Regions from separate parts of the Sphaerotilus montanus genome, predicted to be linked through region 3. Evidence: predicted binding sites of a transcription regulator. Region 3 holds the regulator's gene; each other region holds the start of a gene.
The links. The regulator sigma-54, encoded in region 3, starts transcription at its own class of promoters, with help from an activator protein. The targets are predictions, from matches to a motif close to TGGCANGNAANCTGCTTT.
Positions count from the first base shown of each region.

Region 1: the regulator sigma-54 is predicted to act here: its motif matches at 5,540-5,557, upstream of BDD16_RS06480 (P-II family nitrogen regulator).
Region 2: the regulator sigma-54 is predicted to act here: its motif matches at 2,549-2,566, upstream of cydP (cytochrome oxidase putative small subunit CydP).

Region 1 is NZ_JACCFH010000001.1:1,442,141-1,452,616, forward strand. It holds gene rpsH (30S ribosomal protein S8) at 1-31, opposite strand, end outside; gene rpsN (30S ribosomal protein S14) at 64-369, opposite strand; gene rplE (50S ribosomal protein L5) at 377-934, opposite strand; gene rplX (50S ribosomal protein L24) at 949-1,266, opposite strand; gene rplN (50S ribosomal protein L14) at 1,288-1,656, opposite strand; gene gshA (glutamate--cysteine ligase) at 1,887-3,182, opposite strand; gene amt (ammonium transporter) at 3,310-5,112, opposite strand; gene BDD16_RS06480 (P-II family nitrogen regulator) at 5,144-5,482, opposite strand; gene BDD16_RS06485 (YifB family Mg chelatase-like AAA ATPase) at 5,747-7,261, shown strand; gene BDD16_RS06490 (glutathione S-transferase family protein) at 7,270-7,965, opposite strand; gene rfaE2 (D-glycero-beta-D-manno-heptose 1-phosphate adenylyltransferase) at 8,055-8,555, shown strand; gene BDD16_RS06500 (16S rRNA (uracil(1498)-N(3))-methyltransferase) at 8,584-9,339, shown strand; gene BDD16_RS06505 (hypothetical protein) at 9,311-9,610, opposite strand; gene BDD16_RS06510 (recombination-associated protein RdgC) at 9,710-10,476, opposite strand, start outside.
Region 2 is NZ_JACCFH010000001.1:2,352,711-2,363,186, reverse strand. It holds gene BDD16_RS10665 (methyl-accepting chemotaxis protein) at 1-512, shown strand, start outside; gene BDD16_RS10660 (DsrE family protein) at 502-900, opposite strand; gene BDD16_RS10655 (sigma-54 interaction domain-containing protein) at 1,020-2,372, opposite strand; gene cydP (cytochrome oxidase putative small subunit CydP) at 2,577-2,753, shown strand; gene BDD16_RS10645 (cytochrome ubiquinol oxidase subunit I) at 2,750-4,306, shown strand; gene cydB (cytochrome d ubiquinol oxidase subunit II) at 4,324-5,466, shown strand; gene cydX (cytochrome bd-I oxidase subunit CydX) at 5,508-5,636, shown strand; gene BDD16_RS10630 (cyd operon YbgE family protein) at 5,669-5,938, shown strand; gene BDD16_RS10625 (MBL fold metallo-hydrolase) at 5,942-6,625, shown strand; gene BDD16_RS10620 (group II truncated hemoglobin) at 6,637-7,077, shown strand; gene BDD16_RS10615 (DsrE family protein) at 7,334-7,747, shown strand; gene BDD16_RS10610 (alpha/beta hydrolase family protein) at 7,803-8,663, shown strand; gene soxB (thiosulfohydrolase SoxB) at 8,703-10,433, opposite strand; gene soxX (sulfur oxidation c-type cytochrome SoxX) at 10,440-10,476, opposite strand, start outside.
Region 3 is NZ_JACCFH010000001.1:1,800,936-1,811,411, forward strand. It holds gene argS (arginine--tRNA ligase) at 1-437, shown strand, start outside; gene BDD16_RS08110 (SPOR domain-containing protein) at 464-1,114, shown strand; gene BDD16_RS08115 (thiol:disulfide interchange protein DsbA/DsbL) at 1,170-1,838, shown strand; gene lptA (lipopolysaccharide transport periplasmic protein LptA) at 1,974-2,582, shown strand; gene lptB (LPS export ABC transporter ATP-binding protein) at 2,579-3,331, shown strand; gene BDD16_RS08130 (RNA polymerase factor sigma-54) at 3,348-4,937, shown strand; gene BDD16_RS08135 (hypothetical protein) at 5,135-5,386, shown strand; gene BDD16_RS08140 (DUF4126 domain-containing protein) at 5,358-5,981, opposite strand; gene BDD16_RS08145 (SNF2-related protein) at 6,061-8,319, opposite strand; gene BDD16_RS08150 (hypothetical protein) at 8,519-9,145, shown strand; gene BDD16_RS08155 (YfiM family lipoprotein) at 9,195-10,451, shown strand; gene BDD16_RS08160 (leucine-rich repeat-containing protein kinase family protein) at 10,463-10,476, shown strand, end outside.

The DNA.
Region 1 (10,476 bases), 360 kb from region 3:
GCATGTCGGCGATAGGATCACTCATGCTCATGGAATAACTCCTGTTCGTGCCCTGGGGCCGGCTTACCAGCTCGCCTTGACGACACCGGGGATGTCGCCTCGGAAGGCCAGTTCACGAATCTTGTTGCGCGCCAGACCGAACTTGCGGAACGTGCCGCGCGGACGACCGGTGATCCCGCAGCGGCTACGCAGACGGGTCGGATTGGCATTGCGGGGCAGCTTCTGCAGAGCCAGACGCGCCATGTAGCGCTCTTCTTCCGACTTGTTGCTGTCGTCGATGATGGCCTTCAGTTCCGCGTACTTCTTGGCGTACTTGGCCACCAGCTTCTCGCGCTTTTCTTCGCGCTGGATGAGAGAGACTTTTGCCATGAGGGCCTCAGTTCTTGAACGGGAAACGGAAGGCCGTGAGCAGCGCCTTGCACTCGTCATCAGTACCGGCCGTCGTCGTGATGCTGATGTTCAGACCACGCAGAGCATCCACCTTGTCGTATTCGATTTCGGGGAAGATGATCTGTTCTTTGACGCCGATGTTGTAGTTGCCGCGACCGTCGAACGAACGTCCCGAGATACCGCGGAAGTCACGAACGCGCGGCAGCGCGATCGTCACGAAACGGTCCAGGAATTCGAACATGCGCACACCACGCAGGGTCACCATGCAGCCGATGGGCACGTTCTCGCGGATCTTGAAACCGGCGATGGCCTTGCGGGACTTGGTGACGACCGGCTTCTGGCCAGCGATCTTGGTCAGGTCGCCGACGGCGTGGTCCATGACCTTCTTGTCGGACACCGCTTCGGAGACACCCATGTTCAGGGTGATCTTCTCGAAACGCGGCACTTCCATGACCGACGTGTAACCGAACTTCTGCATCAGGTCAGGAACGACCTTCTCGCGATAGAACGCTTGCAGACGAGCTTGAGCTTGTTGTTGAGCCATCTCGGATCCCCGCCTCAGGCCTTGATCTCTTCGCCACTGGACTTGAAGACGCGCACTTTCTTGCCGTCAGCCAGGAGCTTGATGCCCACGCGGTCGGCTTTGCCGGTCGCGGGGTTGAAGATCGCCACATTCGATTGATGGATCGGCATGGTCTTGTCGACGATGCCACCGGTCGTGCCCTTCAGCGGGTTCGGACGCACGTGCTTCTTGACGACATTGATGCCGTCAACCACCACGTGGTCTTCATCAACACGCAGCGAAATCGCGCCGCGCTTGCCCTTGTCGCGACCGGTCAGCACGATGACCTCGTCGCCTTTGCGAATCTTGTTCATGGCCTGTCCTTCGCAGTCGGCTTAGAGCACTTCCGGAGCCAGGGACACGATCTTCATGAAGCGCTCGGTACGCAGTTCACGCGTCACCGGGCCGAAGATGCGGGTGCCGATCGGCTCCAACTTGGCATTGAGCAGCACGGCTGCATTGCCATCGAACTTGACGAGCGAGCCGTCCTGACGGCGAACGCCCTTGGCCGTGCGAACGACCACGGCGTTGTAGACCTCGCCTTTTTTGACGCGACCACGCGGTGCAGCTTCTTTGATGCTGACCTTGATCACGTCGCCGATACCGGCATAACGACGCTTAGAACCGCCAAGCACCTTGATGCACATGACGGACTTCGCACCGGTGTTGTCCGCGACGTCGAGTCGCGATTGCATTTGGATCATGTCGAATCCCCAACTTATCCCGCGCTGATAGCCCCACTCGGCCACCGCTCGCGGTCAGTCTTGGGCCCGTCACAACGACTGGGTGAAAACTCACCAAGCGGTTGCGTTTGGGGCGGAGCCAGATTGCGCCACATGCGGCTAGGCACGTGCGCAAGCCAGAAGAGCCTTCGATTATGCCAACGCATCCAAGCTGCGTCAACATGGCACTGTAAAACAATCACAGGGGGCGATCAGTCGTAGACCTCCGCGTCCGGATCCGTCGCCTCCAGTTCATAGCTCGCCGCCAGCATCGCCAGCCGCGCAACCACTCCGTACATGTAGAACCGGTTCGGTGCACTCGCCCCCGGCTTGACACCCTGGCGCGGCAGGTGGCTGCTCTCGGCGAAGGCCAGCGGGATGAACTGCGCGCCCGGCGAGTTGAGGTTCTCGTCGATGCCACGGTCGGCATGCACGCGGTAGAAGCCCCCCACGACATAGCGGTCCAGCATGTAGACCACCGGCTCGGCGACCGCGTCGTTGATGCGCTCGTAGGTCGGCACGCCCTCCTGGATGATCACCTCGGTGACCTCCTGGCCATCCTTGATCACGCTCATCTTGTTGCGCGTGCGGCGGTTGAGTTCGTCAAGCTGCTTGGCGTCCCGCACCGTCATGATGCCCATGCCATAGGTGCCGTTGTCGGCCTTGACGATCACGAACGGCTTCTCGTTGATGCCGTATTCCTTGTACTTGCGGCGGATCTTGCCCAGCAGCGCATCGACATTGGTCTGCACGCACTCGATGCCCGATCCCTCGGCGAAGTTCACCTCGCCGCACTGGCTGAACATCGGGTTGATCAGCCACGGATCCATGCCCATCAGCTTGGAGAACTTCTTGGCGACCTCTTCATAGGCCTGGAAGTGGTTGGTCTTGCGCCGCACGGCCCAGCCCGCGTGCAGCGGCGGCAGCAGGTACTGCTCGTGCAGGTTTTCCAGCACCGACGGAATGCCCGCCGACAGGTCGTTGTTGAGCAGGATGGTGCAGGGGTCGAAGTTCTTCAGCCCCAGGCGGCGCTGGGTGCGCAGCAGCGGCTCCATCGTGAGCGACTCGCCGCCGGGCAGCTCGAACGTGGTCGGCGCCTTCACTTCCGGGTCGAGCGAGCCCAGGCGCACGTTCAGCCCCGCCTGCGTGAAGATCTGCACCAGCCGCGCCACATTCGTCATGTAGAAGGTGTTGCGGGTGTGCTTCTCGGGGATCAGCAGCAGGTTCTTGGCCTCGGGACAGATCTTCTCGATCGCGGCCATCGCCGCCTGCACGGCCAGCGGCAGCATCTCGGGTGTCAGGTTGTTCCAGCCACCGGGGAACAGGTTGGTATCGACCGGCGCGAGCTTGAAGCCGGCATTGCGCACGTCGACCGAGGTGTAGAAGGGAGGCGTGTGCTCCATCCACTCCAGGCGGAACCAGCGCTCGATGGCCGGCATGGAGTCGAGGATGCGGGCTTCGAGCTCGTTGATCGGGCCGGTCAGTGCGGTGACGAGATGGGGAACCATGGTGGGCGACCTGCGCGGTGAAGGGGAATGAGGGCCATTCTAGGAAGGTCTTCAGATGCGGGTACAGCGACAAAACAAAAGGGGCCGCCCGAAGGCGGCCCCTTGAAGGGCAATCAGCAGGAAACGATCACTTGGCGTAAGCGGTTTCGCCGTGCGAGGTGATGTCCAGACCTTCGCGTTCGTCGTCTTCCGGCACGCGCAGGCCGATCACCAGATCCACGATCTTGTAGGCGATCACCGAGACCACGGCCGACCACACGACGGTCAGCATCACGGCCTTGGCCTGGATCCAGACCTGACCCGCGATCGAGTAGGCGTCCGGGGCGATCATGCCCACGGTCACCCAGTCGGCCACGGCGCTCGGGCCACCCAGGTTCGGCGAGTTGAACACGCCGGTCAGCAGGGCACCCAGGATGCCACCGACACCGTGCACGCCGAACACGTCCAGCGAGTCGTCGGCACCCAGCATGCGCTTGAGGCCATGCACGCCCCACAGGCAGACGAAGCCGGCGATGAGGCCGATGATCAGCGCACCCAGGATGCCGACGTTGCCAGCAGCCGGCGTGACCGCCACCAGGCCCGCCACGGCACCCGAAGCAGCACCCAGCATCGAGGCCTTGCCCTTCATCAGCGCCTCACCCATCGACCAGGCCAGAACGGCAGCGGCGGTGGCGATGAAGGTGTTGATGAACGCCAGTGCGGCGAAGTTGTTGGCTTCCAGGGCGGAGCCGGCGTTGAAGCCGAACCAGCCCACCCACAGCAGCGAGGCACCGACCATGGTCAGCGTCAGCGAGTGCGGCGTGAACGCTTCGCGGCCGTAGCCGACGCGCTTGCCAACCATGTAGGAGCCGACCAGACCGGCCACGGCCGCGTTGATGTGCACCACGGTACCGCCAGCGAAGTCCAGCGCACCCCACTGCCAGATCAGACCGGCCTTGGCGGTCATCGCGTCAGCGACTTCCTTCGAGGCATAGGCATCCGGACCCATCCAGTACCAGACCATGTGCGCGACCGGCGCATAGCTGAACGTGAACCACAGCACCATGAACATCAGCACAGCCGAGAACTTGATGCGTTCGGCGAAGGCGCCGACGATCAGGCAGCAGGTGATGCCGGCGAAGGTGGCCTGGAAGGCAGCGAACACGATCTCGGGGATGTAGACCCCCTTGCTGAACGTGGCAGCCGGCGCGAAGGTGCCGGCGACGTTGTCCCAGACGCCCTTCATGAACAGGCGGTCGAAGCCACCGATGAACGCATTGCCTTCGGTGAACGCCAGGCTGTAGCCGTAGACGAACCACAGCACGACGATCAGCGAGAACGTGACCATCACCTGCATCAGCACGGACAGCATGTTCTTCGAGCGCACCAGGCCGCCGTAGAACAGCGCCAGACCCGGCACCGTCATCAGGATGACCAGCAGCGTCGACAGCATCATCCAGGCGGTGTCGCCCTTGTCGATCTTCGGAGCCGGCGCAGCAGCGGGGGCGGCATCCGAAGCGGCAGGCGCTGCTTCAGCGGCCGCCGCGGGCGCAGCCACCTTGGCCAGCGTGATCTCGACACGGCGGGCCGCATCGCCCTCGCCGGCCGTGATGTCCTCGGGCTTCTGCAGCACGACGCGGGCCTCGTCGACGCCAGCCGCCTTCAGCGCCTCGCGCACGGCGAGGGCGCGCTGCTTGGCCAGTTCCTTGTTGACTTCCAGCGAGCCGGAGTTGTCGGCGAAGCCGGACAGCTGCACCTTGGCATCTGCGTTGGCAGCCAGGAAATCGGCCACGGCCTTCATGGAGTCCGCGGTATCGGCGGCCACCTCGGCCTTGCCGGACTCGAACATCACCTTCGTGTCCGGAAAATCGGCGGCCAGTGCTGCGGGCGCGAAGCCCAGCATCCCGACCACCGTCATCAGCGCGACGAACCACGCGATCAGCTTCTTCATTTGGTGTTCTCCTCGTTCCTGTGGCGAGCGCTCACAGGGCATCCTTGCCGGTTTCGCCCGTGCGGATGCGCAGCACCTGCTCCAGCGACGTCACGAAAATCTTGCCGTCACCGATCTTGCCGGTGCGTGCAGCGCCTTCGATGGCTTCGATCACGCGGTCCACGACCGCGTCGTCCACGGCGGCCTCGACCTTGACCTTCGGCAGGAAGTCGACGACGTACTCGGCACCGCGGTACAGCTCGGTGTGGCCCTTCTGGCGCCCGAACCCCTTGACCTCGGTGACGGTGATGCCCTGCACGCCGATGTTGCTGAGGGCTTCTCGAACCTCATCAAGCTTGAAAGGCTTGATGATGGCAGTGACCATCTTCATGGCAGCTCCTGGTTGCTCTGACTGGTTGACTGGTGTTGGAACAGATACCGCCAACCTTCTGCATCTTTCATGCCATCACTTGAAACATCCCGTGACGGCCACCAGATCGCGCGCGACACCCCCGATGCACCGGCTTGGTGTTTCCGCGATGCACAGCATTGGTGCATCTCCCCCATCAGGGTGAGTTCCGAACCGTGCGGACCTGCGCAGAATGGACGGCACCGCTGCGCCCCCGCACCGTTCCGACCCGGACCACGCACCACCATGTCACTCGCGATCGTCCACAGCCGCGCCCTGCTCGGCCTGCAAGCCCCGGCGGTGACGGTCGAGGTCCACCTCGCCAACGGCCTGCCCAGCTTCACGCTGGTCGGGCTGGCCGACACCGAAGTCAAGGAGTCGCGCGAGCGGGTGCGCGCTGCGCTGCAAAACAGCGGGCTCGAATTCCCCCACAACAAGCGGATCACAGTGAACCTGGCACCGGCCGATCTACCCAAGGAGGGTGGCCGCTTCGACCTGCCGATCGCGCTGGGCATCCTCGCCGCCGCCGGTCACATCGACCCGGCGATGCTGGAGACGCTGGAGCTGGCGGGCGAGCTGTCGCTGGCCGGGGATCTGCGCCCCGTGCGCGGCGCCCTGGCGATGGCACTCGCGCTGCAGCGGGGCGGCGCGCGGCGCACGCTGGTGCTGCCCCGCGCCAGCGCCGAGGAGGCTGCGCGCGTGCCGGGCCTCCCCCTGCGCTGCGCGGACCATCTGATGGACGTCGTCCACGCGCTGCAGCCCGGCGACGACTGCGTGCCGCTGCGCGCACCGCAGCCGCCACCCGGTCGCCCGCAGGCTCCGCTGCCGGATCTGCGTGACGTGCGCGGTCAGGTCGTCGCCAAGCGGGCACTGGAAATCGCCGCCGCCGGCCAGCACAGCGTGCTGTTGGTCGGGCCGCCCGGAACGGGCAAGTCCATGCTGGCCCAGCGCCTCATCGGCCTCTTGCCGCCGCTGGAGGAAACGCAGGCGCTGGAGTCGGCTGCGGTCCTCAGTCTGGCCGGGCGGTTCGATCCCGGGACCTGGTCACAGCGGGTGCTGCGGTCCCCCCACCATTCCGCTTCCTCGGTGGCACTCGTGGGCGGAGGTTCTCCTCCACGACCAGGCGAGATCTCGCTGGCCCACCACGGCGTGCTCTTTCTCGACGAGCTGCCGGAGTTCCCGCGGGCCGCGCTCGAAGCACTGCGCGAGCCGCTGGAGAACGGCCGCATCACCATCTCGCGTGCCGCCCAGCAGGCCGAGTTCCCGGCACGCTGCCAGCTCGTCGCGGCGATGAACCCGTGTCCGTGCGGCATGCTCGGCTCGACCATGCGCGCCTGCCGCTGCACGCCCGAAGCCATCGCGCGCTACCAGGGCCGGCTGTCGGGGCCGCTGCTGGACCGGATCGACCTGCGGGGCGAGGTGCTGGCGATCGCGCCGGAAGAGCTGTCCTCGGCGCCCGACGGCGAGCCGAGCGCCGCCATCGCCGAACGGGTCGTGGCCGCCCGGCAGCGCCAGCAGGCCCGCCAGGGAGTCTGCAATGCCGAGCTGGACGCTGGCGTGCTGGCAGACCACTGCCGGGCGCAGTCGGCCGCCACACAGTTCCTGAACACCGCCGCCGCCCGCCTGGGCTGGTCGGGCCGCAGCCTGCACCGGGTGATGCGCGTGGCGCGCACGGTGGCCGATCTGGCCGGCGCGGCCGACACCGAGATCGGCCACATCGCCGAGGCGATCCAGCTGCGCCGCGCCCTGCCCGGGCGGTGATCGCGACGTCAGGCCGGCGCGTTGCCCAGCGCAGCCAGCTGCGCGGCGCGCTGCTGGTCGGCCTTGCGGTCGGCGGCCACCTTCTGCGCGGTCGGGCGTTGTTCGATCAGCTTGACGTAGCCCTTCCAGTCCACGCCCTGCGCCGCCAGCAGATCCTCGCCGCAGACCAGCTTGGTCGACATCGCCACCAGCGGCAGGTGCGCCACGGCCGTGCAGTCGGCCAGCGTGAAGGTGTCACCCGCCACGTACGGCGCAAACCGGGCCAGGCGCTTGAACGCCGCGATGTTCTTCTCCAGCTGCCCCCGCGCCTTGGCGATCACGCCGTCCGACACCTTGCCGCCGAAAAACGCCTGCGCATAGAGCATGCGGGCCACCAGCTCCAGGTGGATGTCCATGAACAGCGACAGCTCGCGCACCTTGGCCGCGGCAAACGGATCGGCCGGCAGCAGCGGCACGGCAGGATAGGCCGCCTCCAGGTAGTCGACGATCACCGCGCTCTCGCACAGCGGGCCATGCTCGGTCACCAGATAGGGCAGCTTGCCGAGCGGGGAGTTCACCAGCACGTCCTCGCCGCCCCGCGGCAGCACCACCACCTCCTCGAACGGCAGGCCCTTCTCCAGCAGGACCAGCTTGACCTTGTTGTAGTAGTTGGACAGGGCAAAGCCGTGCAGGCGCAGGACAGGGGCGGTGGTGGATGCGGTCATCGGGGTCTCCGTGGTGGTGTGGGGCGGACTTCGGGCACTCTAGTCGCCGCACCGGCCACCGGCAGTAACTGCGGCGACAATCCCGCCCCATGAACGACGCCCCTGCCCTGCCCGCGCTCCCCGCCTTTTTCGACAAGCTCTGCCGGCGCGAGGACCTGCCCGCGCGGCTGGCGGCGCTGCCGCGGCCGATGGTGTTCACCAACGGCGTGTTCGACCTGCTGCACCGCGGCCATGTGACCTATCTGGCGCAGGCACGTGCGCTCGGCGCCAGTCTCGTGCTCGGCCTGAACAGCGACGCCTCGGCCCGCGGCCTGGGCAAGGGCCCGGACCGTCCGCTCAACGCCGAAGCCGACCGCGCCTGCGTGCTGGCCGCACTGGAGAGCATCAGCCTGGTCGTGCTGTTCGACGAGCCGACCCCCTGCACGCTGCTGCAGGCCATCCGGCCCGACGTCTACGTCAAGGGCGGTGACTACGACATCGAGGCGCTCGAAGAGACGCGCCTCGTGCGCAGCTGGGGCGGCCGGGCACAGGCGCTGTCCTTCGTCGATGGCTACTCGACCACCGCCCTCGTCCGCCGCATCCGCGCCTGAGCCCCTCCTCCCCGACCGCACACCCACCATGCCCGCCCGTCTCTATCTGGATGCGCCGCTGAGCGCCGATGCCGAACTCGCCCTGCCCGCCGGTGCGGCCCGCCATGTACAGGTGCTGCGCCTGCAGCCGGGCGAGGAGATCACCCTGTTCAATGGCCAGGGCGGCGAGTGGCGCGCGGAGATCGTGCGCATGGGCCGCCAGTCGGTCGAGGTGCGGGTGACGGCGCACGATCCGGTCGAGCGCGAACTGCCGATCGCCGTGACGCTGGTGGCGGGCATGCCGGCCAACGACCGCTTCGACTGGCTGATCGAGAAGGCGACCGAGCTGGGCGCGGCGGCGATCGAGCCGGTGGTGTGCGAGCGTTCGGTGCTGCGGCTGTCGGGCGAGCGGGCCGAGCGCAAGCGGGAACACTGGCAGGCGGTCGCCGTGGCAGCGGCCGAGCAGAGCGGGCGCACCCGCGTGCCGCTGATCGCGCCGGTGCGCACCCTGTCGCAGGCCGCGGCACTGGCGGCCGCTGACGCGGACACCCCCAACTGGTTGCTGAGTCTGGCCGAGGCCGTGCCCATGGCCAGACGGATGGCGCAGGACCTCGGTGGCGGTGTCGGGCGACTGCGGGTCTACAGTGGTCCGGAAGGTGGGTTCAGTCCGGCGGAGGAAACCCTGGTGCGCGGCATCGGCGCGCGGGCCATCAGCCTGGGAACACGGGTACTGCGGTCGGAAACTGCCCCACTGGCGGTGCTGGCAGCCCTGGGTCTCACGCCACCCAGCGACCGGGCGAGCTGAAGCGCGAGCGACCTTGGGGCACCTCGGGCGGCCCCAGCGGCGCAGCGGCACTGTCGGGCATCTCGGCACGCTCCACCAGTTCGCGCACGAAGGTCCAGATCACCGGGTCCAGTTCGATCGAACCCGGCTCGCCCGTGCGCTTGAGCCAGTCGTCCAGCCGGCGACGCGATGCCCCCAGCCGACGGGCGAACTGGTCCGGGTCCATCTCCATGCGCTGCATCGCTTCCAGCAGAAAAGCTTGTTGGGACTTGGGTTTTCTGTGTAGTGACATGGGAGGTATCCAGAAATGCAAATTCAGTCTAACGTCCCGCACCCCTGAAGCGTGCAGTCAGACCGAAGTTGTTGCAACTCGAAGCAACAGGCTTCGTGCTCACATTACAACTTGGTGCTCACCGCCCAAAGCCTCGATCAGGGCCGTCAACCCATGCGTCAATTCCGTGGTGATGATGGCGACATCGGCATCGAATCGCTCTTCGGCGCTGCCATCCGTGTCCAGGACGCCATCCAGGAACTCGATCTTGCGCAACTGCATCCCCTCGGTCAGCACGAAGGAGACGCGGCCATTCCAGGTCATCGCCAGCCGGGTGGGCATCTTGCCCTGCGTGATGTGCTGGCGCACCTCGTCGGTGTCCAGCGGGTGACGGGCATAGCGCACCACCGACTTCATCTCGTCACTGGACTTCAGCTCGCATTCCCGGTCGACCGTGAAATCGGCCGCCGGCTCGCCGGTGAGCAGCCAGTCGGCCATCACGGCAGCGGGTGACTCCTGGGTGTGCAGCGCCCGGACGGACAGGCCGTCGAGCGCCTTGACCAGCAGCGTCACCACCTCGTCGGCCCGACCCGGGCTGCTGGTGTCGAGCACCAGGAAGCCGGTGTCCGGCGACAGCCACACGTTGACGGCCGAGCGCTTGGTGAACGCCATCGGCAGCAACTCCAGCGTGGCCTGCTCCTTGAGTTCCTTGGTCTGCTTGCGACCGGGCTTGCGACCGGTCTCGCGCTCGATGCGGGCGGCGATCTCGTCGATGCGGCGCTTGACCACCGAACCCGGCAGCACCCGCTGCTCGATCATCAGCCGCATCAGCCACTGCCCGCGCACGGTCTCGGCCAGCGGCGCCTCGGCCGGCCCGCGGGGCGGCA
Region 2 (10,476 bases), 550 kb from region 3:
GCTCGACCCGGATCACCGACATCATCTCGGTGATCGACGGGATCGCCTTCCAGACCAACATCCTGGCGCTCAATGCCGCCGTGGAGGCCGCCCGTGCGGGCGAGCAGGGACGCGGCTTCGCGGTCGTGGCCACCGAGGTGCGCAACCTCGCGCACCGCAGCGCCAGCGCCGCCAAGGAGATCAAGGTGCTGGTCACCGGCAGCGTCGAGCAGGTGCGGCAGGGCAGCACGCTCGTCGAGGAGGCCAGCCGCACGATGGAGCAGATCGTCACCTCCATCCAGCGGGTGAACCAGATCATGGCCGAGATCAGCACCGCCAGCGCCGAGCAGAGCCAGGGCGTCAGCCAGGTCGGTCAGGCGGTGACCCAGATGGACTCGGTGACGCAGCAGAACGCCGCGATGATCGAGCAGAGCGCTGCCGCCGCGGACCTGCTGAAAGAGCAGGCCCAGCAGCTGGTCGGCGCGATGTCGGTCTTCCGGCTGGGCAGCAGCGCCGGCCTGGTCAGGGCTTGATGTAGGCGTGGCCCTGGAGCTGCAGCTTCGTCAGCCGGACGACACCGGACGGCGTGAAGTCGGCCTCCTGGATGAACTGCTCGCGCTTGAGCCCCCGGTTCTTGAGCGTGATCTCGCAGACCTCGAAGGCCACACCGCGGTTCTTCAGCGCCGACACCAGGGCGTCGTACGACACGTCGGTGCGGTCCTTGGCACCCTCCATCAGGAAATCGACCCCGGCGGCGTGGGTGACCACGGTGATTTTCGCGGTGGGGTCGGTGTCGAGGTGGTTGCGGACGTTGCGCAGCGCCGCCAGCGCCTGCGTGGCGGCGTCGCTGACGTGGTAAACGACCTTGTCCTGCGCGCTCGCAGCCAGGCTGGCGAGCGATAGCACGACAGAAAGCAGCATCGAACGAAGTTTCATCATCGAACAAGCCCTCGGTTGAGATGGGTCCGGCCCCGTGATCACACGGCTGACCGTGGCCAACAGCGTATACCTCTTCTACCCGTCCTGCAGAGGCTGCGCCGTCATGGACCAGGCGGATCCGCCGAGTCCATGTCACGCAACTTCCGATACAGCGACCGCTCGCTGATGCCAAGTTTGCGGGCCAGTTCCGCCCGGCTGCCACGGTGGGTCTGGAGTTGCGCCCGCAAGGCCGCACGCTCCACGCAGCGCAATGACATACCCGATGCGGAAGCTGGCGCCGGGTGACTCGACTCGGCGGACCACAGCTCCCGGCCAGCGTGGGGATCCTCGGTGTCAAGAGCGCGCTCCACGTGAACGGCCTCGATGCAGACCCCATCAGCCAGCAGTGCTGCGCGCTCCAGCACATTGCGCAGTTCACGCACATTCCCCGGAAACGGACAGCGTTGCAGCAGCGCAAGCGCATCCGCGGACAGCGCCATCCGGCGATCAGGGGTCACCCGCGCCAGCAAGGCGACGGCCAGCAGGGGAATGTCCTCGACCCGCTCCCGCAGCGGCGGCAGCGCGATCGGGAAGGTGCTCAGCCGGTAGTACAGATCCTCACGGAACCGCCCGTCGGCCACCATCGCCCGCAGGTGCCGGTGTGTCGCGGACACCACCCGCACATCGGCATGCCGCAGCTCCGTGCTGCCCACGCGGCGGTAGGTGCCGCTCTCCAGCAGCCGCAACAGTTTCACCTGCATCAGCAGCGGGATGTCTCCCACCTCGTCCAGGAACAAGGTGCCGCCACTGGCCGCTTCCACCAATCCGGGCTTGCTGTGGTTGGCCCCGGTGAAGGCCCCACGTTCGTGGCCGAAGAGTTCGCTCTCGAACAGCGTCTCGGGCAGGCTGGCGCAGTCCACCACCACCAGTGCCTTGGCCGCGCGCAGGCTGGCTTCGTGGACCGCCTGGGCGACCAGTTCCTTGCCCGTGCCCGACTCCCCCAGCAGCAGCACGCTGGCCTGCGACGGCCCGACCCGTGACACCAACTCCAGCATCCGCTGAAAGGCCGGCGCGCGTCCGATCAGCCCCTGGGCGGCCGGCTGGCCTTGCGCCACGCGCAAGGGTTCCATCTTCTCGATGAAGTACGCCAGTTCGCCACCGACTTCGCGCAGTGGCACCAGTTCGATGTTGACGTAGGACTCGCCCTGCGGCGTGTGGTGCAGGTGCAGCACACGCTCGCGCTGCCCGGTCTCGCGCGAGCGGGCCAGCGGACAGCTTTCGCCCGCCTGGTCGCACGGCACGCTGAAATGGTGGGACACCTCGTAGCAGGTGCGCCCGATCACCGAGCCCCGCGGGCTGAACTGGCGCCGATAGGCGGCGTTGGCCGCGACGATCCGGTATTGCCGGTCAAACAGGATGTGCGGCTCTGGCAGCCCCTCCAGATACGACACCAGTTCAGGCAGGACAGTGGCCACAGTTGACGCTCCACAGCGGAAAGGGATCCCGACACCGGGATTGGGCTGAACAGTCTACTGCCATATTGGCAGCATTACGCCAACATGGCAGTTGATGAATCTGCCATGTTGGCGGGGCCAGTCGTAGCCTTCTCGCAAGACCTTGTTTCAGAAGGATTTTTTCCGCATCCGGGCGGTGGCACGCCTCTTGATACGTACTGGGGTATGAATACGCCCCAAGACCGTCTGGTCCGCCATCTCGCCATCGCCATCGGCCTGAAGCTGGTGGTGCTGGTCGGGTTGTGGGCGGCCTTCGTGCGGGATGAGCGGGTCAGCGTCGATGTCGACGTGGCTGCGGCTCACCTGAGCGCCCCTGTCGCCACCAGCGGAGATCAACCTTGATTTCAGAACAACTCGTCGACCTGTCGAGGCTGCAGTTTGCGGCCACGGCGATGTACCACTTCCTGTTCGTGCCGCTCACGCTGGGCATGGTGTGGCTGCTGGTCATCATGGAGAGCGTCTACGTGATGACCGGCCTGGTCATCTGGAAGGACATGACCCGCTTCTGGGGCAAGCTCTTCGGCATCAACTTCGCGCTCGGCGTCACCACCGGCATCACGCTGGAGTTCCAGTTCGGCACCAACTGGGCCTACTACTCGCACTACGTGGGCGACATCTTCGGCGCCCCGCTGGCGATCGAAGGGCTGATGGCCTTCTTCCTGGAGTCCACCTTCATCGGCCTGTTCTTCTTCGGCTGGGACCGGCTGAAACAGACCCAGCACCTGATGGTGACCGTGCTGATGGCGGTCGGCACCAACCTGAGCGCGCTGTGGATCCTGATCGCCAATGGCTGGATGCAGAACCCGGTGGGCGCGGAGTTCAGCTACCAGACCATGCGCATGGAGATGACGGACTTCTGGGCCGTGGTGTTCAACCCGGATGCACAGGCCAAGTTCGTGCATACCGTGTCGGCGGGCTACGTGACGGGGGCGATGTTCGTGCTGTCGGTGTCGAGCTGGTACCTGCTCCGGGGCCGCGACATCGAGTTCGCCAAGCGCAGCTTCCGCGTGGCGTCGGCCTTCGGTCTGGCCAGCGTGCTGAGCGTCATCGTGCTCGGTGACGAAAGCGGCTACACCGTGGGCGAGGCCCAGCAGACCAAGCTGGCCGCCATCGAGGCCATGTGGGAAACCGAGCCCGCACCCGCCAGCTTCAACGTCATCGCGGGCATCAACGAGGCTGAGCAGAAGAACGACTGGGCGGTCGAGATCCCGTGGGTGATGGGCCTGATCGGCACCCGTTCGGTGACCAAGCAGATCCCCGGCATCCACGAGATCAAGGCGAAGAACCGAGAACGCATCGTCAACGGCATCACCGCGGTGATCGCGCTGGAGACGCTGCGCAAACACCGCGACGACGTGGTCGCCAAGCGCGTGCTCGAAGCGACCAAGGGCGACCTCGGCTTCGGCCTGCTGCTGAAGAAATACACCACCGACGTGCGCCAGGCCACCCCCGCGATGATCGACCAGGCCATGCACGACACCGTGCCGCGCGTGACGCCGATGTTCTGGAGCTTCCGGATCATGGTCGGGCTGGGCTTCGCGATGCTGCTGCTGTTCGGCCTGAGTTTCTGGGCCACGCTGAAGGGCGAGTTCCAGACGCGGCCCTGGCTGCTGCGCGCTGCGGTGCTGATGCTGCCGGCGCCGTGGATCGCCTGCGAGCTGGGCTGGGTGGTGGCCGAGTACGGCCGCCAGCCCTGGACCATCTACGGCGTGCTGCCCACGCACATGAGCGTCTCCACGCTCAGCGTGAACAGCCTGTATGGCTCGCTGGCCGGGTTCATCGGCTTCTACACCGTGCTGCTGGTCGTCGAGGTCTACCTGATGCAGAAGTTCGCGCGCCAGGGCCCGGGTTCGCTCGGCACCGGCCGCTACCAGTTCGAACCGGCGCACGCCTGAAGCCAACGAGACACGACATGATCGACTACCCGACCCTCAAGATCCTCTGGTGGCTGCTGGTGGGCGTGCTGCTCGTCGGCTTCGCCATCATGGACGGCCACGACATGGGCGTGGGCACGCTGCTGCCGTTTGTCGGCCAGGGCGACGACGAACGCCGCGTCGTCATCAACACCGTGGGCCCGCACTGGGACGGCAACCAGGTCTGGTTCATCACCGGCGGCGGCGCCATCTTCGCGGCCTGGCCCCTGGTCTACGCCACCGCCTTCAGCGGCTTCTACTGGGCGATGCTGGCGGTGCTGTGGGCGCTGTTCTTCCGGCCGGTCGGCTTCGACTACCGGAGCAAGGTCCACAACGCCACCTGGCGCAGCACCTGGGACTGGGGCCTGTTCATCGGTGGGGCCGTGCCGCCGTTGATCTTCGGCGTGGCATTCGGCAACCTGCTGCAGGGCGTGCCGTTCGGCTTCGACGACTACCTCATCAGCACCTACACCGGCACGTTCTGGCAACTGCTCAACCCGTTCGCGCTGCTGGCGGGCGTGGTGAGCAGCGCGATGATCACGATGCACGGCGGCATGTACCTGGCGCACCGCACCGAGGGTGCGATCCAGCAGCGCGCCGTGTGGGGGGCGGTGGGTGCGGCGGGGCTGATGGTGGTGGCTTTCATCGGCGCCGGGCTGTGGCTGAAGTTCGGGAGCATCGAGGGTTATGTCATCACCTCGGCCATCGATCCTGGCGCGCTGCCGGACCCGCTGGCCAAGACCGTGGCGCGCAGCGCCGACGCCTGGTGGCGCAACTACCGTGCGCAGCCGCTGCTCTGGTCGTTGCCGTTGCTGGGCATCGCCGGGGCGCTGATCGCGGCGGCGCTGGTGGCCGCGCGCCACACGCTCAGCGCCTTCGTGGCGTCCGCGCTGGCCATCGTGGGGGTCATCGGCACCGCGGGTGCGGCGATGTTCCCGTTTGTCATGCCGTCCTCGACCCAGCCGAACGCCAGCCTGACGGTGTGGGACAGCGCCTCCAGCCACCTGACGCTGGGCCTGATGTTCTGGGCCACGCTGATCTTCATGCCGCTGATCGTGTTCTACACCTCGTGGGCTTACCGCGTGATGCGCGGCAAGGTCACGCTGGCGCACATCCGCGCCAACGAACACACCGCCTACTGACATTGCCGACGACATTGCAACCCACCGGAAGGACATCAACCATGTGGTATTTCGCCTGGATGCTCGGCGTCGGCTTTGCCGTCCTGCTGGCCATCATGAACGCGCTGTGGGGTGAGAACGAGAGCGGCCGGGCCGACGCCGCCGAGCGCTCGGCCGCCTGGAGACGGTGACCGTGGACACGTCGCCCGCCCTGGTCCCCCCCATGACACCACCCCCACAGCCGCCGGGCACGCACCTGCCCAGCCTGGCCGTGGCGCTGCTGATCATGGTGGTCGGCACGCTGTATCCCCCGCTGATGGCCGATGCGACCGGCAAGGCCGACCACCCGCTCGCCATGGCCCTGTTCTGGGCCATGAGCGCCGGGTTCGTCCGGGGCGTGGGCTTCGTGCCGCAGCGGTGGATCTGGCGGGTGTTCTTCTCGGGCTGGTCCTGTGCTGCCGCGCTGCTGCTGGCCGCCATGCTGAAGGGGTGACCCATGTATTTCCGGATCCTGCACGACGAACGCAGTGGCGCGGTGAGCTATCTGCTGGGCGATCTGGACGCTGGCGAGGCCGTGCTGGTCGACCCGCGCGGCGCCGATGTGCCCCTGCTGAGGGCCATGCTCGACGAACACCGCCTGCGCCTGCGCTGGCTGCTGCGCACCCATGAGCACGACGACGTATTGAAGGGCGAAGTCGTGGCACTGGAAGCACTCGGTGCCCCTCGCATCCAGCATGGCCTGCCCCCGCCTTCGCAGACCCGAACTCGAACCCGGACCCGCAACGCCACCACCGAGCCCGCGCACGCCGTCCTGACCTTTGGCAACGAACACATCCAGGTGCTGCAGACCCCGGGGCACACCGCCGGCTGTCTGAGCTACCTGTGGCGGGACCGGCTGTTCTGCGGCGGGCTGCTGGCCGTGGACGCCTGCCCCTTCCAGCCGCGCCCGGCCCTGCCGGAGTCGTTGTGGGACAGCGTGATGAACAAGGTCTTCCGACGGCCCGACGAAACGCTGCTGTTCACCGGCCACGCCCAGCGGGCCCGCACCGTCTCCAGCGTGCTCGAACAGCGGCGCTGGCATCCCTGGTTCGGGGGCGCCACACGCGACGAGTTCCTGGCCCGGGTACGCGTGATGTCGGTGGCCAGCCCCCCCCTCGGGCATCCCGAATGCAGAACCTGAAAACCCACACCATGACCGACACCCTGGATGACACCACGGTCGCCACCGACAGCGTCTACACCCGTCTGGGCGGCGCTCCGGCGATCCACGCGCTGGTGGACCGCTTCTACACGCTCATGGACGAGTTGCCCGAAGCCTTCACCGTGCGGCGCCTGCATCCCGACAGTCTGGCGGGCAGCGCCGACAGCCTGTTCAAGTACCTGAGCGGCTGGTTCGGCGGACCACCGCTGTACATCCGCGAGCGCGGCCACCCCCGGCTGCGCATGCGGCATGCCCCCTATGCCATCGGCCCCGTGGAGCGCGACGAATGGATGCTGTGCATGCGCCAGGCGCTCGCGGAGCAGGTGACCGACCCGGCGCTGCATGACGCGATCGAGCGGGCCTTCTCCGACATGGCCCAGCACATGGTCAACACCCGTGACACCAGCCACGCCGTGGGGTGCCCGCGATGACGCATCGCTCGACCCGCAGCCGGACCTTCTGGGCCACCGCCCTGACCGCCTTGTGCTGTGCGCTGGCCGCCGGCTCTGCCATGCCTGTACTGAGCCTGCGCGATCAACACGCCCGAAAAACCCGTGAACGACATGGTCAGCGCCGTGCTGGCTGCAGAACCGATGGCCCCGTGATCCGCCAACGGCAAGCTGGTCACCGCCTTCCAGATATTCGCCCTCACCCATCCTCAACCCTCGATCAATGGAGTCCCTCATCATGAAAAAATCACTGCTCATCGCCGCCGCCCTCCTGTCTACCGCTGTGGCGGTGCAGGCGGAAGAACTGTTTGTCAACATCCATTCCGGCAACGCCATGGCCCAGGGCGCCGGGCTCGTGCTGGCAGGTCAGGCCCTGGAGCAGAAGGCCCCGGTGCGTGTACTGCTGTGTGACGCAGCGGGCGACATCGCGCTCGTCGGCAAGGAGATGCCGACGCTCAAGCCGCGCAACGTGACACCGCAGCAGATGCTGCAGGGGGTGATCAAGGCAGGGGCCAAGGTCGAGGTCTGCGCCCTCTACCTGCCCAACACCGGCAAGCAGGCCAGCGATCTGATCGACGGCGTCACGCCAGCCAAGCCGGCCGAAGTGGCCGCGCACCTGCTCAAGCCCGGCGTCAACACGCTGGCCTTCTGAACCTGGTCACGGGCCTGCTGCCATGGCATCCTGGCGACACAGGACACCGTCCCTCTTGACGCATCCACTGCGCGCGGTCCTGCATCGACTGCTGCTGCGCGGGCTGCGTCCCCCCAGGCTGCCGCACACACCGGGCTGGACAGACGGCAGCACCGATGGACATCGACTGTCGGTCTTGCAAGTCTGCGGCAGCCGCGGGCAACGGCTGGCGGCCTGGCTGGCTTTGCCGCCAGCGGCCAGCACCGGGCATCCGGTGCCTGTGGTCGTGGCCGTCCACGGCTGGGGCGCCAACGCATCCACACTGTCGTCCCTGGTCGAACCCCTGGTATGCGCAGGCGTTGCGGTGATGCTGTTCGACGCTGCCAGCCACGGCCTCAGCGCGGCCGAGGAGTTCAGCTCGCTCCCGCGTTTCGCCGAGGATCTCGCGGCGGTGCTGCACACGCTGCGCGGCGTGCCCGCCATCGACACCGGGCGGGTCGCGTTGCTCGGACACTCTGTCGGGGCAGCTGCCGTACTGCTGCACACGGCACGCCATGGAGGCGTCCAGGCCCTCGTCAGCCTCTCGGCGTTTGCCAACCCTCGCGAGGTGATGGAGCGGTGGCTGCAGGAGCACCACATCCCCCGGCACAGGATCGGCACGGCGATCCTGGAACACGTGCAGCACGTGATCGGCGAGCGCTTCGATCACATCGCGCCCGAACACCAGATACCCGGCATCGACTGCCCGGTGCTGCTGGTCCACGGAGCCCGGGACCAGACCGTGCCACTGTCGGACGCACACCGCTTGCGTGCGTTGCTGCGTCAAGGTGAACTGCTGGTCGTCGACGGGGACCATGACCTGCGCGTGTCCCTGCAGCCCTACACCGACCAGCTCGTGCGTTTCCTCAGCACGCACCTTCAGGCCGGCGCGACATGATGTCGCGCCCGACTCACCGCCACCCTTGACACGGCACGGCTAGGCAAGTCCCGGATTGCCGGCCACACCCACCAGCTTCGGCGTGTTGACGGTACGCGCCTTGACCCGCCCGCCCTGCCCCTTCAGCCAGGTCTCGACGACATCCCACACCGGCTTGTTGCCCGCCTTGGCCGCGTCCTCGGACACCGGCGCCCAGCCGGCGACGTTGTAGCTCTTGCCGGCCTCGACCGCCTTGCCCTTCAGGCGCATGTCGCTGATGCGGTTGCCGGCCTTCTCGCCGGGCGTCATCGTGTACTGCAGCCCGCCCACGCGCACCATGTCGCCGCCCTGCTGGTAGTAGGGATCGGGGTTGAACAGGTTGTCCGCCACGTCTTCGAGCACCGTCTTGAGCATCTCGCCGCTCATCTGCGTGACGGTGGCGTAGGGGTAGGTGATGGCAAGCTGGTCCATCATCAGCTCGCGCGTGATGACGTCGCCCGGCAGCAGCGTCGTGCCCCAGCGGAAGCCCGGCGAGAACGCGATCTCGGCGCCCTGCACCTCCATCAGCGCATCACAGATCAGCTGGTCCCACGAGCCGTTGAAGTTGCCACGGCGGTACAGCAGCCCGTCGGTGACGCCGAGCTTCTCCGACAGTTTGGCCTCGTACGGCGCGCGGACCTTGGTGATCAGCGCGTCCATCGCCGGATCCGCCTTCAGCTGGTTGGCGAAGATCGGCAGCAGCCGGTAGCGGAAGTCCACCACCTTGCCGCCCTTCACGTCGAAGTCCATCACGCCGAGGAACTTGGTGTTCGAGCCGGCGTTGGTCACCAATGTCTTGCCGCCCGCATTGCTCACCGGCACCGCCACCGGCACGCCGTCGTGGGTGTGGCCGCCGAAGATCGCGTCGATGCCGCGCACGCGGCTGGCCATCTTCAGGTCCACGTCCATGCCGTTGTGGCTGAGCACGACGACGACCTGCGCGCCCTTGCCGCGGGCCTCGTCCACCATCGCCTGCATGTTCTCGTCCTGGATGCCGAAGGCCCAGTCGGCGACCATGTAGCGCGGGTTGGCGATCGGCGTGTAGGGAAACGCCTGGCCGATGATGGCGCAGGGCACGCCGTTGATCTCGCGGATCACGTAGGGCTTGAAGACCTGGTCGCCGAAGTCGTTGGTCTTGACGTTCTGCGCCACGAAGTCGAGCTTGCCCTTGAAGTCCTTCTCGACGATCTCCTTGACGCGCTCCATGCCGTAGGTGAACTCCCAGTGGCCGGTCATCACGTCCACGCCGAGCAGCTTGCAGGCGTCGACCATGTCCTGCGCGTTGGTCCACAGCGAGGTGGCCGAGCCTTGCCAGGTGTCGCCACCATCGAGCAGCAGCGCGCCGGGGCGGCTGGCCTTCAACTGCTTGACCAGCGTGGCCATGTGCGCGAAACCGCCGACCTTGCCGTAGCGGCGGGCGGCCTTCTCGAAATCGAGGAAGGTGTAGCCGTGCGACAGCGCGGTGCCGGGGCGCACGCCGATGTGCTTGAGCAGGTGCTCGCCGACGAGGTGCGGCAGCTTGCCCTGCATCGAGCCGAGCCCCAGGTTGACGCTCGGCTCGCGGAAGTGGATCGGCTTCAACTGCGCATGGCAGTCGGTCATGTGCAGGAAGCTGACGTTGCCGAAGGTCGGCAGGTCATAGAGGCCCTGCTGCGCCGTCGCCGCATCGGCATCCGCGTAGCGACCCAGACCCATGCCCGCCACGGAGGCGGCGCCGAGCACCTGCATGAATTCGCGTTTGGAGAGACTCATGGATCTTCACTGGTTGACGGGCGACTTCGGGTCGAGCAGCAGC
Region 3 (10,476 bases):
CCGAGTTCATCTTCGACGTGGACCTCGCGCTGCAGGCCAACGACGAGAACCCGGTGTTCTACGTGCAGTACGCCCACGCGCGCATCTGCTCGGTGCTGGCGAAGTACGCCGAGGAGCACCGGGGCGACGTGTCCGCGGCGGCGCTGGCAGCGGCGGACTTATCCGGTCTGGTGGCGCCCACCGAAGTGGCGCTGATGAACAAGCTGGCCGAGTATCCGGAGATGCTCGGCCGGGCGGCGGCCGATCTGGCGCCGCACGACGTGGCGTTCTACCTGCGCGACGTGGCCTCGGCGTACCACAGCTACTACGCAGCGGTGCGCTTCCTCGACGGCGACGCCGCGGCGATGCCCGCCCGCATGGCGCTGCTGCAGGCCACCGCGCAGGTGCTGCGCAACGCGCTGGCCGTCCTCGGCGTGAGCGCGCCGAGCAAGATGTGACCGGTCGCCGGATCAGGAGGTTCTCGATGGCATCGAATGGCAAGACACAGCGCGGTGGCTTCGGCGTCGGCGTGGTCGTGGGGCTGCTGGTCGGCCTCGTGCTGGCGCTGGGTGTGGCGCTCTATGTGACCAAGGCGCCGATTCCCTTCATGGACAAGGTGCCCCAGCGCACCGCCGAGCAGGACGCGGCCGAGATCGAGAAGAACAGGCACTGGGACCCGAACTCGCCGTTGCACGGCAAGAACCCGGCCAGGCCCGCCCCCGGTCCGGCGCGCACCGACAGCGGCAACGGCACTGCGGCCGCAGCCCAGGAGCGTGTGGCCAGTGCCGTCGCGAATGCGGCCGCTGCCGTGGTTCCGGCGCCCAGTGCAGCGGCTGCGCGCGCATCGGCGACAGCCGCCACGGCGGCGAGTGCGTCAGCCAGACCGGGGGCTGACGCGTTCGTGTATTTCGTGCAGGTCGGGGCGTACGTCAGCACCGACGACGCCGAGCAGCAGCGCGCCAAGCTGGCGATGGGGGGCCTGAAAGCCCGCATCACCGAACGCGAGCAGGCCGGGCGCCTGATGTACCGTGTGCGCCTGGGGCCATTCGAGACGCGTGAGGATGCAGAGCGGATGCGCGACCAGACGACGGCGTCCGGTTATGGCGAAGCGGCGCTGGTGCGCGTGCCGCGTTGAACCTTGCTGCACGGACCCACTCTGATCCGCCGTGATCATCGAAAGGAAACATTGCATGAAGCGTCGTGAGTTTGTCGTGGGCAGCACTGCCGCCCTCGCGCTGTCCGGGGCCAGCCCCCTCGTCTCGGCCCAGGGTGCGTTCCAGGAAGGCAAGCACTTCGTCCGCCTGTCCACCGCGGTTCCGGTCTCGGCGCCTGCGGGCAAGATCGAGGTGATCGAGTTCTTCTGGTATGGCTGCCCGCACTGCAACGCCTTCGAGCCGACGCTGGAAGCCTGGATCAGGAAGCTGCCTGCCGATGTGGCCTTCAAGCGCATGCACGTGGGGTTCCGGCCCAACTTCGAGCCGCAGCAGCGCTTCTACGCGACGCTGGAGGCGCTCGGGCTGGTCGAGCAGATCCACCGCAAGGTCTTCTACGCGATCCACCAGCAGGGCCAGAAACTCGACAAGCCCGAGGCGCTGATCGAGTTCGCGGTGCAGAACGGGGCCGACCGGGCCAAGTTCACCGAGATGTACAACTCCTTCGGCATGCAGAGCAAGGTCCGCCAGAGCAAGCTGCTCTCCGAGGCCTACAAGATCGATGGCGTGCCGGCGCTCGGCATCCATGGCCGTTATTACACCTCCCCTTCGCTCGCTGGCGGTGACAACACGCCCGAGCTCGAAGGACAGGTCCGCGCACTGGCGCTGACGGACCAGCTCATCGCCCGCTCGCGCAAAGGCGTCTGATCGCGCCTGAAGAATTCCCCGCACCGCGCCATGCCCCGGGCCCGCGACAGAAGATGTCGCGGGCCCGGTCGCTTCTGGCTAGAATCAATGCAATTTCCATGCCTTGACCCCAGGGCTTTCCGGGGACCGTGTTCCATGCTGCCTGCCGTTTCCGTGCTGTTGTCCCGACATTCCGCCCTGCTGCTGGCTGCCCTGCTGGCGGTGTCCGGCCTGCCGGTGCGTGCGGAGAAGGCCGACAGCGAGCAGGCGCTTGCGTTTGACGCGGGGCGCATGGTGCTGGACGGCAAGCGCAAGATCCGCACGCTCAGTGGCGGCGTCGAGATCACCCGCGGCACGCTGGTGCTCAAGGCTGCGCAGATCGAGCTGAGGGAAACCGCCCAGGGCCAGTTCGCCACGGCGACCGGTGCCGACGGCCAGCTCGCCACCTTCCGCCAGAAGCGCGAAGGGCTGGACGAGGTCGTCGAAGGCCAGGCCCGGCGCATCGAGTACGACACCGTCACCGAGACCGTGCGCTTCATCGACCAGGCGCAGGTGCGGGTGCTGCGCGGCGGGGCGCCGGCGGACCAGGTCACCGGCCAGACCATCGTCTACAACCATGCCCGCGACGTGTTCGAGGTGCAGGGCGGTGGTGCGGCTGGCGCGGCCGCGACGGCAGCGGGTGGCGGGCGCGTCAAGGGCGTGGTGACGCCGCGCAAGTCCGCCAGTCCGGCGCCCGAGGCCGCCAGCCCGGAGGTTCCGCGTTGACCGACACCCGCAGTTGCCTGGAGGCCGAGGGCCTGCAGAAGCGCTACGGCGCCCGGCTGGTCGTCAAGGACGTCCACCTCTCGGTGCGCAGCGGCGAGGTGGTCGGTCTGCTCGGTCCGAACGGCGCGGGCAAGACCACCAGCTTCTACATGCTGGTCGGGCTGGTGCGGGCCGACGCGGGCAGCATCCGCATCGATGGCGCCGAGGTGCAGCGCCTGCCGATCCACCAGCGGGCGCGGCTCGGGCTGTCCTACCTGCCGCAGGAGGCCTCGATCTTCCGGCGTCTCACGGTCGAGGAGAACATCCGCGCCGTGCTGGAGCTGCAGCACGACGAGAACGGCCGCCCGCTCGGCACCGCACGCATCGAGTCGCTGCTGGACGGCCTGCTCCACGACCTGTCGATCGATCGGCTGCGCGCCAGCCCCGCCCCTGCCCTCTCGGGCGGCGAGCGCCGGCGGGTGGAGATCGCCCGGGCGCTGGCCACGCAGCCGCGTTTCATCCTGCTGGACGAGCCCTTTGCCGGGGTTGATCCGATTGCGGTGATCGAGATCCAGCGCATCATCGGTTTCCTGAAGGCGCGCGGCATCGGCGTGCTGATCACCGACCACAACGTGCGCGAGACGCTGGGCATCTGCGACCGCGCCTACATCATCAGCGAGGGCCGTGTGCTGGCCGAAGGGACGCCGGCGGCCATCGTCGACAACCCGGACGTGCGCAAGGTCTACCTCGGCGAACATTTCCGCATGTGATTTTGGTCCCCATCCCATGAAACCTTCCCTGCAGGTCCGCCTCTCGCAGCACCTGGCGCTGACGCCACAACTGCAGCAATCGATCCGGTTGCTGCAGCTCTCGACGCTGGAGCTGCACCAGGAAGTCGAGCAGATGCTCGAAGCGAATCCGTTCCTGGAAGTCGACGAAGAGGGGGTCGCCCAGGACCGGCCCATGGCCGACACCACCCTGGCCCCGCCCGAGCGCAGCCCCGGGGCCACCGACGACTGGGATGGCGGCGACACCCCGGCCGCGGCGACCAGCCCGGCGTCCGAGGCCGAAACGCCCGGCGTGGACCAGCTGGACTTCAACAGCAGCGCCAGCGACAGCAACGACTGGGACTCCGGCAGCGAGCGCGAGGACTACGACAGCCTCTCCGACGTGTCCGGCGCGCGCAGCAACGCCGTCGAGGACGAGGACGGTGACTGGAGCGAGCGCTCCAGCCTCACCGAAAGCCTCAACGACCACCTGCGCGGCCAGCTGCTCGGCATGCGGCTGGCGGGCGAGGACATGCTGCTGGTCGAGGCCCTGATCGACTCGCTCAACGAGGACGGCTACCTGGCCGACCCGCTGGAGGACATCGCCGAGCGGCTGGCCATCGAGCTGTCGATCGGCGACACGCCTGGCGACGAGGAAGCCGCCACGCTGCGCGAGGAGCTGATCGACCAGCTGCGCTGCGCGCTGGGCTGGCTGCAGAACCTGGAGCCCTGCGGCGTCGGCGCCCGCGACCTGGGCGAATGCCTGGTGCTGCAGCTGCGCGAGTGCGACCGCACCGAGGCGCAGCGCGTGGCCATCCTGATCTGCCAGGGCCATCTGGAGCTGCTCGCCCGGCGCGACATGAAGAAGCTCATGGCCGCCACTGGCGCCGACGAGGACGACATCCGCGACGCGCAGACGCTCATCCTGACGCTGGAGCCCAAGCCCGGCCGTCGCTTTGCCCGCGCCGAGGCCAACATCGTCGTGCCGGACGTGATCGTGCAGAAGGCGGGCCGCGGCTGGCGTGTCGTGCTCAACCCGGACGTGATGCCCAAGCTGCGCATCAACGACCTCTACGCCCAGGTCCTGCGCCAGCACCGCAGCCAGCGCACCGGCGACGAGGGCGGCGCGACGCTGGCGGTGCGGTTGCAGGAGGCGCGCTGGTTCGTCAAGAACATCCTGCAGCGCTTCGACACCATCCAGCGGGTCTCGCAGGCCATTGTCGAGCGCCAGAAGGGCTTCTTCACCCACGGCGAGATCGCGATGAAGCCGCTGGTGCTGCGCGAGATCGCCGACGAGCTGGGTCTGCACGAGTCCACCATCTCGCGCGTGACCACCGCCAAGTACATGAACACGCCCTTTGGCACCTTCGAGCTGAAGTATTTCTTCGGGTCGTCGCTGAACACCGAGGCGGGCGGCAATGCGTCGAGCACGGCGGTGCGGGCGCTGATCAAGCAGTTCGTGGCCGCCGAGGACCAGAAGAAGCCGCTCTCCGACAGCCAGCTCAGCACGATGCTGGAGGAGCAAGGCATCCAGGTCGCGCGCCGCACGGTGGCCAAGTACCGCGAGGCGCTCAAGATCGCGCCGGCCAATCTGCGCAAGGCGATCTGAACAACCGGGTTGCCGCGGTCGCACCATTTCGGGGCAGCCTGCGGCGGTGCCGCGCATGGCTGCGGGCGCGGCCCGGTAGTTACCCCGACAGGCCTTGGTGCGCGGTCATGGCGGGGCGCTCCGATGGCGTGATCGAATTTGCAATCTGGCCGGCACGGCCCGTGCAATGGACTGGGGGTGAACCCAGGAGACCCGCCATGCACGACCCAGTCCGCCACCAGATCGCCAGCCGTATCCACGATCTGCTCATGCACGAGATGGGCGAGGATGTGGACATCAACCTGATGCTCGGCCCGCCCGAATACGCCCGCGCGGTGCTCAGCCTGTGCCGGGCCTGCGGCAGCGCGGAACTGGGCCGGCTCGCCGAGCAGTTCCTGATGACCCAGACGCCGCTGCCACCGCTGCGGGCGGCGGCGGCCATCAGTCCAGCGCTGTCGACGCGCCGCTGAAGCGCTGCACCAGCCCCCGCAGCAGCGCCCGCACGTGGCGCAGCAGCCAGAAGGTCAGCCCCAGCATCACCACCACGGCCACGCCGAGCCCGACCGCGGCCCACAGGGGCTGGACCCACGACAGCCACAGCATCGCCGGCACCGCAGCGTCCCCGGCGAGTGACAGTCCCCAGTTGCTGAACGGTTCGGGCGAGGTGTTGACCGCCGCCCGTGTCGTCGTCTTGGCCACATGGGCGGTGGCCGCCAGCGAGCCGCCGAGCACGGCCGCGGCCATCGACCAGCTGCCCTCGTCGCCACCGAAGACCGCCGCCGCCAGCGCTGCACCCGCCGGGATGCGCACGAAGGTGTGCAGCAGGTCCCAGAAGGAGTCGAAGCCGGGGATCTTGTCGGCGAAGAACTCGGCCGACAGCATCAGCCCGCTCGCGCCCAGCACCACCGGCTGCTGCAGCCAGAGCAGCCCGCCCGGCAGCGGTATCCAGCCCAGGTAACCGGCCAGCCCGGTGCAGAAGAGCACGGCGTACAGCCGCAGCCCGCTGGCCCAGCCCAGCGTGGCGGCGATCGACATCAGCTCCGGTGTGCCGAGCGGCAGGGCCATGACCGCGCTCCTGTGGTGTGGGACATCACCGCGATGGTAGCCGGGGGCCGCTGCGTGTGCGGCCCCCGGTGCCTCTTGCTCAGTCCGGCTTCAGGACCGCCGGATCGACCAGCGCAGCGAGTGCGCCCATGAACCGCGCCAGCCGAGGGCCTTCGAGGAAGACGTCGGCGTTCGGCCCCTCGACCAGCCCGACGAAGCGGGCGTGTCCGGCGTCGTCCTGCTGGGCGTGCACCAGGCGCGACTCGATGCTGTCGTCCACCAGCACATGGTGGACGGCCACCAGCCGCACCCGGTCCGTGCGGTGCACGCGGCTCAGGCGCTGCACCAGCAGTGCCGGGTTCCATGGGCGGTCGAGGTGGACGATCGCCGTGGCGGCGTGGCGCAGGCCGAGCTGGCCACCGCGGTCGTCGTCGTTGCACAGCAGCACGCGCAGCTCCGGGGCCTGCTGGAACTCGCCGATCAGCGCACGCCGGGCGTCGCCGACCAGCTCGGGGCCGAGGCGGCGGACGGTGGTGCCGCGCGCCTGCAGGGCCGTGTCCAGCGCGTCGAGCGCGCCCGGCCACTGGCTGAACACGACCACCTTGGTCTCGGGCGTGCACAGGGCCGTGTCGATGGCCTGCAGGGCGGCGTCGATCTTGCCGTCCTGGCCACACTGGCGCAGCGTGTGCAGCGTGTGCAGCAGCTGGCGCTGCTCGCTGCTGCCGAGGAACTGGCTGCGCTGCCAGCGCTGCACGCTGCGGCGCACCTGGCCCAGCAGCGTGTCGTGGGTGGTGCGCTGTTCCGGCGGCAGCGTGACCCGGGTGGTCTGCTCGACCGTCTCGGGCAGCTGCCGCAGCACGAAGGTGCGCGAGCGGCGCAGCATCCACGGCGCCAGCGCGTCGATGTGTCCTCCCTGCAGGGCGGCGACGGCGCCAAAACGGCTGCCATCGATCCAGTCGAGCATGGCCTGCCACGCGTCCGGGCGGCTTTCCAGCGGCGCGCGTGCGAGCACGAGGGCCCAGGGGGTGCCGGCGAGCCCTTGCAGCCGGGCCGCGCTGTCCGGGCTGGCCCACGGGGAGGCGCTCGCGTCGACGGACTCGTCGATGACCACCACGTCGGCGTCGAATGCCCGCAGGCGGTCGAGGTCGCCCGCGAGGCTGCCCAGATCGGCGATCACGGCGGTGATCGGGGCGTCGGTATCGGTGTCGGTGTCGGTGGCGGACAGCGTGTCCAGCGTGACAGCGGCGGTGCCGGTCCACTGCTGCCACTGCTCGCGCCAGTGCGCCAGCCGCTCGGGCGGGCACAGCACCAGTGCCCGCGCTGCGCCGAAGCTCTGGCCGATCAGCCGCAGGGCCGCGATGGCCTGCACGGTCTTGCCGAGACCGGCGTCATCGGCCAGCAGGCTGCGGCCGGCGCAGGCCGCGTAGAGCGCGCCTTCGGCCTGGTAGGGGCGCAGCGTGCCGGTCACCAGCGCGGCCAGCGCGGGGCTGAGAGGGCCGGCCGGGTGACCACGCTCCAGGTGCGCCACGCGGGAACGCATGTCGCGGGCCTGGGCCAGCCAGTCCCACACGGCCTCGTCCACCTGCAGGGTGTGGCGCCGTTCGCGGGCCAGCCGCACCAGATCCACCAGCGCCAGGTCGTTGACCAGCGGGGCGGCGTCGGTGGGCATGCCCAGCGCCTGCGCGGCGGCATCGAGGTCCGGCGGACACCCGCGGCCGGCCACCCAGTGCAACTGCTGGCGCACGCCCGGCAGCAGCGTCACGCTGCTGTGCGGCGGACGCAGGTCCGGCGGCGGCGGGGCGGGCGTTTCCACGGCGGGGAGGGGCTCGGCGGCGGGCACCGGCGCGGGTTCCGGCACGGGCGCGGGCGCTGCCACCGGGGCGGGCTCGATCTCGGGTGCCGGTTCAGCAAGCGGTTCCAGCGCGGACACCGGTGCTGCCACTGGTCCGGAGGCGGGGGCCGCGTCCTGCGCTGGCGCGGGTGCCGCCGCTTCGGCTTCGGTTTGCACGACCGGCGCAGCGGCCTTCTTGCGTGCGGGGGTGCGGCGTGCGGTCTTCCTGGCGGGGGCGGCTACGGCGGGTTCTGCCGGGGCTGGTGCAGGGGCCGCCACTTCGACTGGCTCGACTGGCGCAGCCACCACCACCACCGGGGGCACGTCGGTTTCCGGCGTCTGCGCTGCGGCGCGGACGGGGGTCTTGCGCGGTGCGCGCTTGCGGGCCGGTGCCGCTGCGGGGGGGGGCTCGGTGGCCGTGTCGGGCAGGGCCGTCACCGGTGCCTCGGCGAGGTCGGACGCGGTCGGTCGGGGGGCTGCGCGCTTGCGGGCAGAGGGGGTCTTGCGGGGGGAGGAAGTTGACGCCATGGGGAGGGCAATGCCGGCCGTGATTCGAAGTCCTGGAATTTGCCCGGGACTGTAGCTGGTATGGCCGCCGCCTCTGCACTGGATGTCGGCATCGCCGGACCGTTTCGGTTCCATTCGTGTCCGAGTGCGGAGTCCGGGCGACCCGCCGGACTTGACCACCGTCATCCCGACCCGGCAGGGGGCCGGCTAGGATGACGGGATGACCCTGGATCTCCTGCTCGCCCTGGCGGCACTCGTGGTGGCCCTGGCGCTGCGGCCCTGGCGCGCGGCGCGGGCCGAGGGGCCGCCGTGGGCGTGGCTGGCCTGGTGGTCGGCGATGCCGCTGTTCTGGGGCACCGACCGCTATGTGGCGATGGCCGTCGTGCAGCCGCTGTCCGGCGCGGTGCTGCTGATGCTGCTCACGGGCTGGCCGATGGCGGTGCTGGCGATGGTGCCGGTCGCCGGGATCACCGCGCTGATGGCCGGTCTGGACACGGCCGAGGCGCTGCACCGGCTGGTCTGGCTCGGTGTCATGCCTGCGACGCTGGCGCTGGGTCTGGGCGCGGCGGTGCGGCGCTGGCTCCCGCACCACCTGTTCGTCTACATCCTTGGCCGGGGCTTCCTCGTCACGGCCTGCAGCATGGTGCTGAGCGGCGCATTGTCGATGTGGCTGCACGGCGGCACCCCGGGGCTCGACCCCGGCGAGCAGATGATCGGCCGCTGGCTGGCGGCGTGGGGCGACGCGTTCCTGACGGGCATGGTCGCCGCGATCTTCGTGGCGTTCCGGCCCGAATGGCTGGCCACCTATTCCGACCGCATCTACCTGCCGGACGACCGCCTGCCCTGAACCCGCAGAGTCGGCAGACCCGCCGGGCGCGTCTAAGATGCGCCGCATCATGAAAACTGTCCTCAAGCTGCTGCTGCTCACCGTGGCGGCACTCGTGCTGTCGGCCGTGCTGATCGTCTGGCTGGCGCTGCACGACCGTGCGCTGGTCGTGCGCGACTCGGCGATGACCCCCGCCGACATCGTCCGCGTGCGCGACCTGCTCAGCGCGGCGGACCCGCGCAAGCACCCGCAGGAGGGCGAAGCCGTGCGCACCTTCCACGCCGGTGGCCGCGATCTGGACCTGGTGCTGCACGACGCCGCCCGGCGGCTGCTGCACGGGGCTGGCCGCGTCGTGCTGGAGGACCAGGCGGCACGGGTGCAGTTCAGCCTCCAGGTGCCACACAGCCCCTTCGGCCAGTGGCTGAACGTCGAGGCGCGTGTGCGCCAGACCGTGGGCTGGCCCGTGCTGGAGCAGCTGCAGATCGGCCGCCTGCCGGTGCCGACCGGGCTGGCGCGCTGGCTGCTGGTGCAGGGCCTGGCGCATTACCAGCTCACCGAGCCGGTGCAGACGGTGATGGGCATGGTGCAGCAGGTCACGCTGCAGCCGGCCGAGATCGTGCTGGACTACGTCTGGCGGCCGGAGGGCCTGCGCACCGTGATGCTGCCGCCGGCGGACCAGCAGCGGCTGCGGGCCTACGTCGACCGGCTGGTGCCGCTGGTGCGCCTGTCGCGCGAGGCCGTGCCGCTGGCCGGTCTGCTGCCGCCGATGTTCGAGCTGGCGCGGGTGCGCGCGGCCGCGGCGGGTGGCGACGATGCGGCTGCGGCCTTGGAAAACCGCACTGCGCTGATTGCGCTGGCGCTCTATGCCACCGGCCAGAGCCCGTCGCGCTTCGTGCAGGAAGCGCGTGGCTGGGCCCAGCCCGTGCCGCGTCCGGTGCTGTTGCGCGGGCGCGAGGATTTCTCGATGCACTTCCTGGTCTCGGCCGTGCTCGCGGCCGAAGGGGGCGGCCGGCTGGCGGACGCCATCGGGCTGTACAAGGAAATCTCCGACTCGCGCGGCGGCAGCGGCTTCAGCTTCAACGACATCGCGGCCGACCGCGCCGGCACCCGTTTCGGCCAGATCGCCGCGAACGATCCGAAGCGGCTGCAGGCCGAACTCTCGAAGGGCGTGACCGACGAGGACTTCATGCCCGGCGTGGCCGACCTGCCTGAATTCCTGAGCGAGGCCGAGTTCAAGGCGACCTACGGCGGTGTCGGCGCACCCGCCTACGAGCGCATGAAGGCCGACATCGAGCGCCGCGTGGCCTCCCGTCCGCTGCTGCGCTGAGAGACCGGAACATGAGCCTGGAGAA